Regions from separate parts of the Jeotgalibacillus haloalkalitolerans genome, predicted to be linked through region 1. Evidence: predicted binding sites of a transcription regulator. Region 1 holds the regulator's gene; the other holds the start of a gene.
What was found. The regulator Rex, encoded in region 1, represses fermentation and respiration genes when NADH is low (regulators of the CRP and FNR family bind a similar motif). The targets are predictions, from matches to a motif close to TTGTGAAATATTTCACAA.

Region 2: a site for Rex is predicted at 3,327-3,344, ahead of UFB30_RS01775 (L-lactate dehydrogenase). Genes of this name have one in related genera too.

Annotation. Positions count from the first base shown of each region.
Region 1 covers NZ_JAXQNN010000003.1:5,628-13,003, forward strand. Annotated here, with positions in the region: gene UFB30_RS10045 (ABC-F family ATP-binding cassette domain-containing protein) at 436-2,373, opposite strand; gene UFB30_RS10050 (redox-sensing transcriptional repressor Rex) at 3,046-3,717, shown strand; gene UFB30_RS10055 (twin-arginine translocase TatA/TatE family subunit) at 3,777-3,965, shown strand; gene tatC (twin-arginine translocase subunit TatC) at 3,984-4,802, shown strand; gene UFB30_RS10065 (YdiK family protein) at 5,250-5,453, opposite strand; gene UFB30_RS10070 (CPBP family intramembrane glutamic endopeptidase) at 5,454-6,203, opposite strand; gene groES (co-chaperone GroES) at 6,855-7,139, shown strand; gene groL (chaperonin GroEL) at 7,201-7,376, shown strand, end outside.
Region 2 covers NZ_JAXQNN010000001.1:361,975-369,350, forward strand. Annotated here, with positions in the region: gene UFB30_RS01765 (alpha-amylase) at 1-80, opposite strand, end outside; gene UFB30_RS01770 (ABC transporter ATP-binding protein) at 387-2,105, shown strand; gene UFB30_RS01775 (L-lactate dehydrogenase) at 2,321-3,262, opposite strand; gene pulA (type I pullulanase) at 3,474-6,338, opposite strand; gene UFB30_RS01785 (hypothetical protein) at 6,553-6,756, shown strand; gene UFB30_RS01790 (LysR family transcriptional regulator) at 7,030-7,376, opposite strand, start outside.

The sequences.
Region 1 (7,376 bases):
GGGTTTTAGTTTGTGAAATGTTTGGCAAAATTTTGCTGGCGCGTGCGTAGGTCAAATCACACTTTTCTGCGAACTGCAGCGGTTTTTCTCTGAACAAGGTCGTTTATTCTTTGAACATGGGATGTTTTTCTACGAACCAGAGGTGTTTTTCTACGAACCAGAGGTGTTTTTCTCCGAACATGCCTTGGGTTTCTATGAACCACCCCAACCGGCAAAGTATAGAAGTCTAATGAAGGCGCGGACTGGGTAAAATGACACAATCTCCGGAACCACATGCGAAATGTCCTGAACGACACGAGTAATCTCCTGAACATCCGTGGTAATCTCATGAACCACACGCCAAATCTCCGGAACACCCGCCATAATCTCCTGAACCAACCAACAGCCAACAAAAAACAGGAACCCCAAAAGGATCCCTGCCAAACAATCACTCACTCACTCACTCAATTCCTCTTCCAGCTCAGCCCACTCCTCAAGCAGCTGATCCATCTCAGCTTTTGCCTGATCAATGGCCTGATTTGACTCCATCACACGCTCATGATCCTGGAAAATCTCAGGGTCACACAGCAGATTCTCATGCTCTTCAATCGTCCCTTCAAGCTCCGTGATCAAAAGCTCAATTTCTTCAAGGCGTCTGCGCTTTTTCCGCTCAGCCTTCTGCTTTTCCTTATCCAGCGCAAAGGCTGATTTATCCGTCGGCTTTTCTGCAGCCGGCGCTTTCTCCAGGCGCTCACGTTCTTCAATCGCCGCCAGCTCAGCAATCTCACTCAGCTTTTCCATATAGTAGTCATAGTCACCAAGATATTCCGTGCTGCCGTCAGCAGAAAGCTCCAGCACCTTAGTCGCAAGTCTATTGATAAAATAACGGTCGTGCGATACAAACAGGATCGTGCCCGGGTAGTCGATCAGCGCATTCTCCAAAATCTCTTTGCTGTCGAGATCCAGGTGGTTGGTCGGCTCATCTAAAATCAGCAGATTCGATTTCTGCATCATCAGCTTGGCAAGCGCAAGACGAGCTTTCTCGCCACCGCTAAGCGTCGAAACCGGCTTCAGAACGTCATCCCCCGAAAAGAGGAAGTTGCCAAGCACCGTACGGATATCCTTTTCATTTTTCATCGGATAATCATCCCAGAGCTCATTTAACACTGTTTTATTAGAATGCAGTTCTGCCTGCTGCTGGTCGTAGTAGCCGATGCTGACATTTGATCCGTATTGAATCTGTCCCGCAAGCGCCGGCAGCTTTTTCACAATCGTTTTTAAAAGGGTGGACTTCCCAACACCGTTAGGACCGATCAGTGCGATACTGTCCTCACGCGTGATGGCTGCATTGATGTTTTGCGAAACAGGGGCATCATAGCCGACTGAGAGATCCTGCAGCTTCAGGACGTCGTTCCCGCTTTGCCGGTCAATGGAGAAGCCGAAGCTTGCTGATTTCTCATCACCTTTTGGACGATCCATTCTGTCCATTTTCTGCAGCTTTTTACGGCGGCTTTGTGCCATTTTCGTCGTCGAAGCCCGCGCAAGGTTTCGCGCGACAAAGTCTTCCATCTTCGCAATCTCTTCCTGCTGCTTTTCAAATTCCTTCATCTCGCGCTCATAATCAAGCGCCTTCTGATCCAGATAGCGGCTGTAGTTGCCGTGGAACTTCTTCGAGCGCTTACGTGAGATCTCCACAACCTGATTGACGATTTTATCTAAAAAATAGCGGTCATGCGAGACAATTAAAATTGCCCCTGGGTAACCCTGCAGATAAGACTCAAGCCAGCTGAGCGTATCAATGTCCAGGTGGTTGGTCGGCTCATCGAGGATCATGACGTCAGGCTTGGTTAATAGCAATTTACCCAGAGCAAGACGGGTTTTCTGACCGCCGCTCAGTGTAGAAATCGGCGTGTCATAATCAAACGACTGAAAGCGCAGGCCGTGGAGCACGGTTCTGATATCCGCTTCATATTGATAACCACCGGCATCTTTGAACTGCACTTGCAGCTCATCATATTCAGTCATTACGCGGTTATAGCGTTCTGCATTTTCATAAACGTCCGGATCTGCCATCTGCTGCTCGGCTTCACGCAAACGTTTTTCCATATCCTTTAAGTAATCAAATACAGTCATCATTTCTTCCCAGATTGACAGCTCGGATTCAAGTCCGCTGTGCTGCTCCAGGTAGCCGATCCACACACCTTTTGGCTTATTAATATCACCGTCATCATGTGAAAGCTGACCCGCGATAATCTTTAAAAGGGTGGACTTCCCGGCACCATTCCGGCCGACAAGCGCAATCCGGTCCTTCGTCTGGACTTCAAGCTTTATATTCGCAATAATCTCCTCAGCGCCAAATGACTTGGAGAGGTTATTGACCTGTAATAAAATCATTCGCTGTTCACCTCATTTTTCTACCTTTAAGTGTATCGCACCAGCGCGATGATAAGCAACGAACTGTCATTGTGAAAAAACTTGCATACTTTGCAAGCGGATACCTTAATGGTGTATGATACAATAGGGACTTGGATTGTATTTAAAAGGAATTTGTTGTGAAAGATTGTTCTTATATAAGTGGTTGTTGAGCTGCGCTTCAGGCGGATGCTTTCCGCGGGACGACGCTGAGCCTCCTCGGCTTCGCCTGCGGGGTCTCAGCTGTCCGTCACATCCCGCTGGAGTCGCCGCCTTACGCTACGCTCAACGCTTTAAAAATAGAGACAACTTCACCACAAAGACCTACATTATAGTTTGATAAATGAGAGAGTAAACCTATACGAAATTAGATTTACTCTCTCAGCTGACCCTTGGAGCAGAGGGCGGAGACTCCCGCCCAGGAAGGGTCAGGTGAGACTCAGCATGCGAAGCATGAGGAGGCTCACCGCCCGGGGGCAGGAAAGCGCAGCCCTCTGCGGAAAGGGTCAGCGGTTTCGAAGTGTGATCAGGGTGCAGTCCTGCACGGAGATCATCCGCATTAGAACCATCAACAACATATAGATTTGGAAGCGTTCACAGCTTCACTTTACATGCGGTGTCTATGGCACTGTTGGATTTAGGGGGAGTACAGGAATGAGTCAGGAACAAATGAAGATTCCTCAGGCAACGGCGAAGCGGCTGCCGCTTTACTACCGTTTTCTGAAGAACCTGCATTCATCAGGAAAGCAGCGTGTTTCTTCGAAAGAGCTGAGCGATGCTGTAAAGGTGGATTCAGCAACAATCAGACGTGATTTTTCTTATTTTGGTGCACTAGGCAAAAAGGGTTATGGGTATAATGTTGAGTATCTGCTGTCCTTTTTCCGAAAAACACTTGATCAGGATGAGACCACAAAGGTTATACTGATTGGTGTCGGAAATCTGGGTACTGCGTTTTTACATTATAATTTCCTGAAGAACAACAACACGAAGATTGAAATGGCGTTTGACGCCGATCCTAAAAAGGCTGGGACTTCGATTGGTGAAGTGCCTGTGTATGCGATGGATGATCTGGAGGAAAAGGTGAGGGAGAGCAACATTGAAGTCGCGATCCTGACTGTGCCGGCCGGTCCTGCACAGGGAATCACTGACCGCCTGATTGATCTGAAGGTAAAAGGCATTCTGAATTTCACACCTGCAAGGCTGTCTGTGCCTGAGCATATGAGGATCCATCATATTGATCTTGCCGTTGAGCTTCAGTCACTCATTTATTTCCTGAAGAATTATGGAACAGAAGACGTAGAAACGTCACAATTAGAAGAAATATAGAATAGCCAAAATGCTTAATTTATTTTATGATAAGAGAAGAAAGAGGAGGTGCATGCATCATGTTACCAGGTGGAATCAGCCTTGCCGTGATCGCAGTCGTTGCATTATTAATTTTTGGTCCTAAAAAACTGCCGGAGCTAGGGAAAGCAGCAGGCAGCACCCTTCGTGAATTCAAGGATGCAACAAAAGGACTTGCAGATGACGATGATGATGTAAAAGACACAAAGAAAGACGAAAAACAGCAATAATTACGGGATGGTGGCCATATGAACCAGCAAGATATGACCGTCCATGAACATATAGGTGAAATAAGAAAACGACTCATCATTGTAGTCGTTTTCTTTGTCATTTCGATGGTAGGAGGCTTCTTCTTAGCAGAGCCGCTGATGAAATTCCTCCAGTCTTCAGACGAAGCCGCGCAAATGACATTGAATGCATTCCGGGTAACGGATCCTGTAAAGATCTATTTCCAGATTATCATGTTCACTGCGTTGATCATGACGGCACCAGTTATACTGTATCAGCTTTGGGCGTTTATCAGTCCGGGTCTGCATGACAGAGAGCGGAAGGTAACACTCAGTTATATCCCTGCTTCAGTCATTCTGTTTTTAGCAGGCCTTGCGTTTGCATATTTTATTCTATTCCCATTCGTTGTCCGTTTCATGATGAACCTGTCGAACAACCTGGAGATTGAACAGGTCATCGGGATCAACGAATTCTTCCAGTTCTTATTCCAAATGACAATCCCGTTCGGCTTCTTATTCCAGCTGCCGGTGATCATGTTATTTATCACAAGACTGGGGATCGTCACACCAATGTTTCTGGCAAGCATCCGTAAGTACGCATACTTCGGACTGCTCGTCGTCGCAGCCTTTGTGACACCGCCGGACATCTTCTCACACATGATCGTAACCGTACCGCTGATTCTCTTATACGAAATCAGCCTGTGGATTGCGAAAATCGGTTATAAGAAAGCACAAAAAGCAGAAGCCGAGCAGCGTGAGCTAGAAGAACAGGAACGCAGAGAGCGGATCGACCGCGAACTTGCGAAAAAAGCAGCAATGAAGGAGAACAGCGGGGAGTGATTCCTGCTGTTTTCTTTTTTTGGGGGTTGGTTTGGGTGTGGTTCAGGAGATTATGGTGGGCGTTCAGGAGATTTCAGGTGAGGTTCATGACATTTTCATGGGCGTTCAGGAAATTACATAGGACGTTCCGAAGATTTGGCTGATGGTTCAGGAAATCGTGTCATTGTACTGCTCTCCGGTGTGGTGAATGAAGTTTATGATGACCATGGTGGTCGCCTGCACGTGTGGTTCTTAGAAAAATGAGTATTGTTCGTAGAAAAACCATCAAGGTTCTTAGAATCATCAGCCATGTTCGGAGAAAAAACGGACACCTTCTCAGAAAAAACAGGGTGGTTCGTAGAAAAGTGTAATTGTACCTACGTCCGAACCGCGCTTTTTGCCCTTAGCCACGCCCCGGTCCCGCCACAATCCCCCAACCCAAAACAAAAAAGCAGCGGCCCAAAGCCGCTACTTCTTATCCTTCATATGCTTCTTAATCTTAAAGTGGAGTCCAATCAGCCTCAAGCCTGCCCCGATATCATACGTTGCAAACGCAACAAACAGGTAGGCGAAGAAGCCCCAGCCGTTTTCGTTTACGCTATTTACAGCGAAGTAGACGAAAAATACCCCAAGTATTAGATAGAAGACACCGTGTCCTAATGGAGATTTCATTTACAAAATTCCTCCTATTGCAAAGCGCCACAGTACGAAGACTGCTTCATTCAGTTCAATCATACGCTGAATCTCGTCAGCAAAGAAGAACTGGGTCATCACGACAAATGTGTTGATCGCCATATGTGCGATGATTGGAACGATGATTCGTTTAGTATATGCATAAAGAAATGCGAATGCATAGCCCATTGCCGCATATATCAGAATATGTGTGAAGTCAAAGTGAATCACCGCGAAGATCAGCGCACTGATCAGTCCTGAGATAAAGAAATTATACTTACGGTAGAACCAGCCGAAGATCACGCCACGGAAGACAATTTCCTCTAAAATTGGTCCAATGACCGCGACCGCTACTGCAGCGAGCGGGACATATGACAGCAGGCTGATGATGTCAGCTGTATTTTGTGATCCCGGGTCAATCCCGATCAGCGTCTCAATGCCGACTGCAATCGCCTGACTGAAGAATGCCAGGAAGATCCCGATAAATGACCACAGCGCCGCCATCCCCGGACTTGCCTTTTTACCCGGCAGATCCATGACGCCTTTATTTTTATTCATGATCAGTAAAATAATGATCAGCGCAATTGTAAAGCTGATAAAGATCCAGTAGCCCGATATTGAATACAGCAGCACGGCAGGCTCACTGTCGCTGACCATTCCGCTGATAAATAATGCGAGTGGTACAGCGATAAATGTGGAAAGCTGCATAGCCACGTATGTGATTAATATAATGAGAAAGGTGCGGTTCACAATCATACTCCTTTGAAATAGATTCGTTCTGTTTATTCTACTATTGAACTACACCACCTTCAATTGATAGCTACGATGTCAGACGTATTAAGTAGACATTTTGTGAATAGGGTGTGGAGGATGTGCTTTTGAAAACCGCTGTCCTTCTCCGTGCAGGACTTCGCTTTCCTGCCCCCGGGCGGTGAGCCTCTTCACGCTTCGCATGCTGAGTCTCACCTGTCCCTTTTCCGGGGCGGGAGTCTTCGTCCTGCACTCCGAAGGACAGCTGAAGAGTATTCATCACACGATACATTCATAAAACTGGACAAGTCTACATATTAAAAGGGGGTGTGACTTTTCAACTTAGTGAGTATTACATAATATCTTCATCCAACTCAGCTGGCTCTTGTAGTGGAGGACGTAGACTCCTGCGGCATAGAAGCGACAGCTGAGACCCCGGAGAGCGAAGCTTGAGGAGGCTCAGCGCGCGGCCGCGGAAAGCGAAGTCCTCCACGGAAAGAGACAGCGGTTACTATAAACAAATTTTTTAAAAAATTTAAGCCCATCACACTTGCAAAAACAACTGGAATTATTTAAACTAATACTTGTGTTAGCACTCAGATATACAGAGTGCTAATAAAGAATGAACATAATTCAAGGAGGTTGTTTCACTTGTTAAAACCATTAGGTGATCGCGTAGTAATTGAGCTGGTTGAGTCTGAGGAGAAAACATCAAGCGGGATTGTACTTCCGGATAGTGCGAAAGAAAAGCCGCAGGAAGGTAAGATCGTTGCCGTAGGTACAGGACGTGTGCTAGAAAACGGTGAGCGTGTTGAGCTTGAAGTATCTGTTGATGACCGTATCATCTTCTCTAAATACGCTGGAACAGAAGTGAAATACCAGGGCACAGAATACCTTATCCTTCGCGAAAGTGATATTCTGGCTGTCGTAAACTAATTCAATCATTAAAAACACATAAGTTTTAAAATCATATTACATTCTGGGAGGAACCTTACAAATGGCTAAAGAAATTAAATTTAGTGAAGAAGCACGCCGCTCAATGCTTCGCGGTGTTGATCAGCTTGCTGATGCAGTAAAGGTAACACTTGGACCAAAAGGACGTAACGTTGTTCTTGAAAAGAAATTCGGCTCACCGCTGATTACAAATGACGGTGTAACGATTGCTAAAGAAAT
Region 2 (7,376 bases), on a different contig from region 1:
TCCCTTAGTCTTTTCCAGTGGTCACCGTCTGCAGCGACGTGCCACTCGAAGAATTGAAGCATTGTGTGATTTCTTTCCACGTGAATTCCTCCTCTGAATAAAATAATTCAATTGTTTAGTCGTAAATCATTGGCGGTTGATCTCCGCTTCAGGCGGACGCTTTCCGTGGCCGGGCGCAGGAGTCGCCCCCTTACGCTCCAATCAACGCTGTGCATTATAAGATAGTGAATTTATGCACATTTAAATATTAATAAAATGATTATAGTGCAAGTTAAGTAATCAGACAATTTTGAATCTATTTTGTTTCGTTAATCGAAAATAGTGGTGGCACTATTTTTTGGTTGCTGTAAAATAATAGTTACATATTTCACAAGGGAGTACGAATGATGTTAAAAAGATTCTTTTCTTACTATAAGCCACATAAAAAGCTGTTTTTGGCTGATTTCAGCTGCGCCGTAATCGTAGGGATTCTGGAGCTCGGCTTTCCGCTTGCGGTGTCATGGTTTATTGACTCGCTGCTTCCTGAAGGGAACTGGCAGGCGATTACCTGGGTCAGCTTTTTGCTCCTGTTTCTCTATCTCTCAAGTACCTCTCTTCAGTACGTTGTAAACTATTGGGGTCATAAACTCGGGATTAATATTGAGACAGATATGCGCCAGGAGCTGTTTGAGCATGTACAGCGGCAGTCGTTTTCATTTTTTGACAATACGAAGACCGGTCATATTATGAGCCGGATCACAAACGACCTGTTTGATATCGGGGAAATGGCGCACCACGGTCCCGAGGATTTATTTATTGCGGTGATGACATTTATCGGCGCGTTCTGGATTATGCTGACGATCAACGTGAAGCTTGCGCTGATCGCGATTATTGTTGTGCCGTTTCTGATCTGGCTCATTACGTATGCAAATATCAAAATGAATACGGCGTGGAAAATGATGTACAGCAATATTGCTGAAGTGAATGCCCGTGTTGAAGATAGCGTGTCAGGGGCGCGCGTTGTTCAGTCATTTACAAATGAACAGCATGAGATTAAGCGTTTTACAACAGATAACCGTCATTACCGTCAGTCTAAAGTCGGCGCATACAAAGTGATGGCGTTCAGTCTGTCGGGTATGTATATCATGACGCGTCTGATTGTACTCGTTGTGCTTGTATTTGGGGCATACCTGAGTCTCAATAACGAGCTGTCTTATGGGGAGCTTGTCGCATTTGTTTTATATATCAATGTGCTCTTTAAGCCGATTGATAAAATCAGCGCACTGCTAGAGATGTATCCAAAAGGAATGGCAGGTTTCAAACGCTTTACAGATCTGCTTGACCAGGCTCCTGTCATTACAAACCGCCCGGATGCAAAAGAGGTCGATCATTTAGAAGGGGAAATTGAATTTGATCACGTGTCCTTCAGCTATGATGATCAGAAAAAGGTGCTGAATGACATTTCATTGAAGTTGAACCGCGGAGAAACTGTTGCATTTGTCGGTCCATCCGGAGCGGGGAAGACAACGATCTGCTCTCTGATTCCAAGGTTTTATGATGTAAACGAAGGTGCCATCAGAATTGATGGGATCGATATCTGTGACATGACGAAGGAATCGCTCAGAAGTCAGATTGGGATTGTGCAGCAGGACGTCTTCCTTTTCACGGGAACGCTCCGTGAAAACATTGCATACGGAAAGCTTGATGCAACAGAGGAAGAAATTCAGGAAGCTGCAAGGAAAGCGAACCTGCAGTCAGTCGTGGATGGACTTCCGCTTGGCTATAACACACAGATCGGTGAGCGCGGATTAAAGCTCTCAGGCGGTCAGAAGCAGCGGATTGCCATTGCAAGAATGTTCCTGAAAGATCCTTCTATTCTGATTCTTGATGAAGCAACTTCAGCGCTGGATACTGAGACAGAGGCGATGATTCAAGGCGCAATTGAAGAGCTTGCAAAAGGGCGTACAACGCTAGTAATCGCTCACAGACTTGCGACGATCAGGAAAGCGGACCGCGTTGTTGTGGTAACAGAAGAGGGGATTGCAGAAGACGGCACGCATGCCGAACTGCTTGAGCAGGATGGGATATTTGCGAATCTGCACCGGGTTCAGTATGAGCAGGTGTGATGGGGGACGGTTGGTTCGTGAAAAAATGGCGTATGTTCTTAGAAACGCAGGTAGTGTTCGTAGAAAAACGTGCATGGTTCTTATAAAATAATCAATCTTCGTAGAAAAAACAGAGTGGTTCTTAGAAAAGTGTAATAAGACCTAATCCGTCACTCTGCCGCGAAACGACTCCATCTAAAAAGCAGCTGTTGCCACCGCAACAGCTGCTTTTTCAATCAAAAATGAGGCTTCAAAATCCCTCTAAGCACATCTGCACTATGAGCAAACTGCTCTTTTTCCTTATCGCTCAAATTCAGCTCAATTACTTCCCGCACGCCATTCCGGTTAATCACAGCAGGAACACCGATATATACATCATCCTCGCCATATTCACCTTCCATCAGTGCAGAAACCGTCAAAATGCTGTTTTCATTGTGTAGAATCGCTCTTGTAATCCGCACAAGCCCCATTGCAATCCCGTAATAAGTAGCGCCTTTACTATTAATGATCTGATAGGCGGCATCGCGCACATTTACGAAAATGTCATCGAGACCTTCCTGCGTATATTCAGGATGCTTTTTGATCATATCAAGCACTGCAACACCACCGACATCGACTGAGCTATAGACAGGCAGCTCGCTGTCGCCGTGTTCACCGATGATGTAACCGTGGACGTTTTGCGGTGCGACCTGGAAATATTCGCCGAGCAGATAACGGAATCGTGCTGTATCTAAAATGGTACCGGAGCCAATCACGCGCTCTTTTGGAAAGCCGCTGTACTTCCATACTGCATACGTTAAAACGTCTACAGGGTTGGTTGCGACAAGGAAGATCCCGTCAAAGCCGCTGTCTACAACCTGTGTGACGATAGAATGGAAGATTTTCAGGTTCTTTTCAACAAGCTGAAGTCTTGTTTCACCGGGCTTCTGGTTTGCCCCCGCGCAAATGACGACGAGATCAACGTCTTTACAGTCTTCATATGTGCCAAATGAAATATTTAATGATTGCTGTGCAAAGACTTTTCCGTGGTTTAAATCGAGTACGTCACCCTTTGCTTTTTCTTCATTCAGGTCAATCATAATCAGCTCATCAGCGACACCCTGATTCAGCAGTCCGAATGCATAACTTGAGCCGACAAAACCAGTTCCAATTAATGCTACGCGATTACCTTTTACCATTTTCACAACACACCTTTTCAAATAGAATGATGTTCTGCTTTTATTATAAACGATTAAACAGATATTGTGAATATTTTCACAATATAAATAAAAAATAAAATGATAAATATTTTAAAAGAATCTAAATAGCTTTATCCTCACATACCCAAAGAAATGGAAGACAAACATATAAAGAACCCCTGATTCTATAACAGAGTCAGGGGCGTTACTTTTACTTCATTTTTCCATCCTTCAGTAATACCATACTGCTTAATCCATCTACCTCTACACTTTTACCTTTTTCCACAGACAATACTTCAGTGCCTGCTTCTTCACTGTTCACAAGTACTTTCCACGGTCCTTTACCAGGAAGGGAAACGGACACCGCTTCTCTATTTGCGTTATGAACAACAAACAGATGACGGTTCTTTTTCTCCTGCAGTGTATAAGCAATTGTGTTGGCAGGGGAGTCAGCAAATGTCAGGCGTTCATTGATGGCATCTGCATTTGTCAGTCTGAATGCGTCATATTTCTGACGGAGGTCAATTAAGCCTGCCATATAATCTACTTCTTCATCAAATGCAGCACGGCGTTCCCAGTCTAATTGGTTCACACTGTCAGGTGACTGGTAGCTGTTATGGTCTCCACCTTTTGTACGCATGAATTCCTGTCCTGCATGGATAAATGAAATTCCCTGAGATGTTAGTACGATTGAGGAACCAAGCTTGTGCATAGACTTCATTTCCTCAGGTGTTGCATCAGGATTTGTTTTCTCAAGCTTATCCCACAGTGTCAGGTTATCGTGTGCTTCAACATATTGCACAACCTGATCAGGATCACGGTAAGTGGCAAAGCTGTCGTCATACGCAATTCCACCGGCTACACTCTGGCGAATGATGTCTTCCATTCCCTGTTTACCATTGATAAAGCCAGGGTCTGTATCCTCCCAAACGCTTCCTTTTGCACCGTCGCGCAGCGTATCATTGAAATGCGCAACGCGTTCCATATCTTCAGCATTTTTCTGATTTGCTTTCAGCTCTGCATCCAGTGGCGTATTCAGATCCCAGCCTTCTCCAAGAACAATGATAGATGGATCAATCTCATCCAATGCTTCGCGCACTTCGTTCATTGTATCTGTGTCATGAATACCCATTAAATCGAAGCGGAAGCCGTCCATGTCGTATTCTTCAGCCCAGTATGAAACGGAATCCACGATAAATTTCTGCATCATTTTACGTTCAGAAGCTGTATCATTTCCAACGCCAGTACCATTTGCAAGGGAACCATCCTCGTTGTAACGGAAATAGTAGCCCGGTACAAGCTGGTGGAAATTCGATTCATTTACAGCATACATATGGTTGTATACCACATCCATAATGACACCCAGATCTTCTTCATGAAGCGTGTGAATCATTTCTTTTAACTCTTCTACTCTGACTTCAGGATCATAAGGGTCAGTTGAGTATGAACCTTCAGGTGTATTATAGTTTTTCGGATCATACCCCCAGTTGAATTGTGGTGTATCAAGGTTCGTTTCATCAACTGTACGATAATCATAGATTGGCAGGAACTGAACGTGAGACACGCCAAGGTTTAAAATGTGGTCAAGTCCGGTTGCATATCCTTCAGGTCCTGTTGTTCCTTTTTCAGTCACGCCAAGGTATTTCCCTTTGTTTTCAATCCCGCTTTCAGGCTGAATGGAAAGGTCTCTGACATGCAGCTCATAGATCGTCGCATCTTCAGGATTTTCACCCTTAGAGAATGCTTCCCAGCCATCAGGGTTCGTGCGGTCAAGGTCAAGGACTGCACCTTTATCTCCATTTACAGAAGTGGAGCGTACGTAAGGGTCTACTGCTTCTCGCCATTCGTCACCAATCTTTACTTTATACGTATAAAGCTGATTGTGAAGGTCGCCTTCAACGGATGCTGTCCATGTTCCTTTTTCAGCAGCATCCATAACAATTTCTTCGCCTCCAGTCGAATCCCACGCATCATAAAGAACAAGTCGTGCTTCGCTTGCAGTCGGTGCCCACAGACGGAAATCAGTCTGTTCCTCCGTATACGTGTTACCTAAATCATCACCATCATAAAAGTACATCTCATCAAATGATTCTGAACGGATTACTTTACCAACCTGAACAGTTGCGTCACCGAAAAAGTCCGTTTCAATCGTATACGTCTGTGTCAGATCAATATCTTCTACTGTTTCGATCGTCACTTTGTTCGTCACAGGATCTGAGCCTTCAAAAGGACGGATATCTGCAATCGTCAATCCAGTTAACGTAATGCCCGGATCTTCAGCAGCAGTATTAATCGGCAGATTCGTCGTTAATGTAATTTCATTTACTTCATCGATCGTAGCGCTCACAATACGCGGTGTTGAATCAATATATTTGGAATCATAATAAATCCCTTTATCACTTTGAACGATCCAGACCTCAGCTGTACCGTCTTCATTAAGTTTCGTAATATAGCGGTCGCCAAATTCCTGGTCAGCCCAGGCATTATCACCTTCCGTTTTCTTTACGATAAAGCCGACTTTATTAAACAATTCATCACTTGAAACCGTGAAGTTTGCAGTTAATCCAAAGTCATCCTCACCTGTAAACTGGATTTCCTGACCATCACCGTTGTCAGGCCACGCCCACAGGTTCCAGCCCTCATAATTGCCGTCAAAACGGTAGTAGTGAAGTGTTACGTCAACTTCATTGAATTCAGGGAACTCACGATATTCACCGTCCGGCGGGGAAGTGTAAACTGTGTCATCACCGGATTTGATCCAGACCTCAGCAACGCCGGCTTCAGACTCAGCCCAGCGGTCACCACCGTCCTTTTCCCAAGCGTCAGTTCTGACAATAAAACCGATTCGGTCATGCGAACCTTCAAGATCCACAGTGGCGATCTTTCCAAAATCATCTTCGCCTGTAAATTCATGAACCTGACCATCGCCGCCTTCAGGCCATACCCAGAGATTCCAGTCCTGAGTTGAGTCAGGGGCTTCCTCATAATGAACAATCAGTGTTGAATATGTATTGTTTTCTGCCTGTGCAGTGTTTGGGGCAAACGGTTGCACAACCGGCAATAAAGAAACGATCATTAAGAATGATAACCAGCCTGCTAAAAACTTTTTACGATTCACTTACATTCCTCCTAAAGTTTGGTATGGTTAGGATTATAAGGTGAGTATCGTATGATTGAAAGCGTTTGCACAAAAGTTGCACAAAACGAATCCAATGGACTAGTGAACAAATCGTGACTATGTGTTCTGAATGATCTGAAAACAGGAATATTTACATAGGAGGTTGGGATGGATGAAAGTGATTGGATATTTTCTGTCAGGACTCTTAATTGCAACTGCGATCTTTATGATTGCGGGTCCGATTGTTGGTGGTGTGATTGCTTTTGCACTGCTGTTCACAATCCAGCTGGCAAAACCGCTTGAAGAGAAGCCTGCTAAAGACCGGGTGGCTGAGGCGTATGAGAAATATTTAGAGGAGAGAGAAACCGGATCATAGGGGGTCCGGTTTCTTGGTGTAGGAGAAGGCGTTTTTGTTTGTTTAAGGAATAGTGTGCTGAAATGATGTAATTGTGCACAGGAATGATGGAATTCCTCCGCAGCTTGAAGGTATTACCGCGTTTTTGAATCAAATGAAGGAATTATATTTAAAATTGAGTGAATCATTTTCCATATTGAAGCATAAATTTCCAATCTGATGCGATACTTTCTGAAATGAAGGAAGTCCTTCTCCCTCGCCCATACCCAGACTTGTAACCAACCACTTTCACAGCTACCACCCCTCATGAAGTCCCCGTACCGTTTTAATAAATTCCTTTGTCGCATATGGCATATAGCGATTTTTGGCTGAAATAATCCCAAGCACCCAGGGGAAAGGCTTAGACAGATTCACCATTCGGACATCCGGGTCCGCTACACGCCGGCCGATCTGTTCAGGCATTAATGTAACTCCCAGATTTTTTGATACCATGCCCACAATAAAATCCCACTGAGAGCTTTCATAAGCAATTTGCGGTGTAAATCCTTCCTCGATACAAACTTCAATGGTCCGGCTGTTTAACGTGAATTCTTTACTCAACAGTAAAAATGGATCGTTTTTCAGCTCAATCAGATCAATCA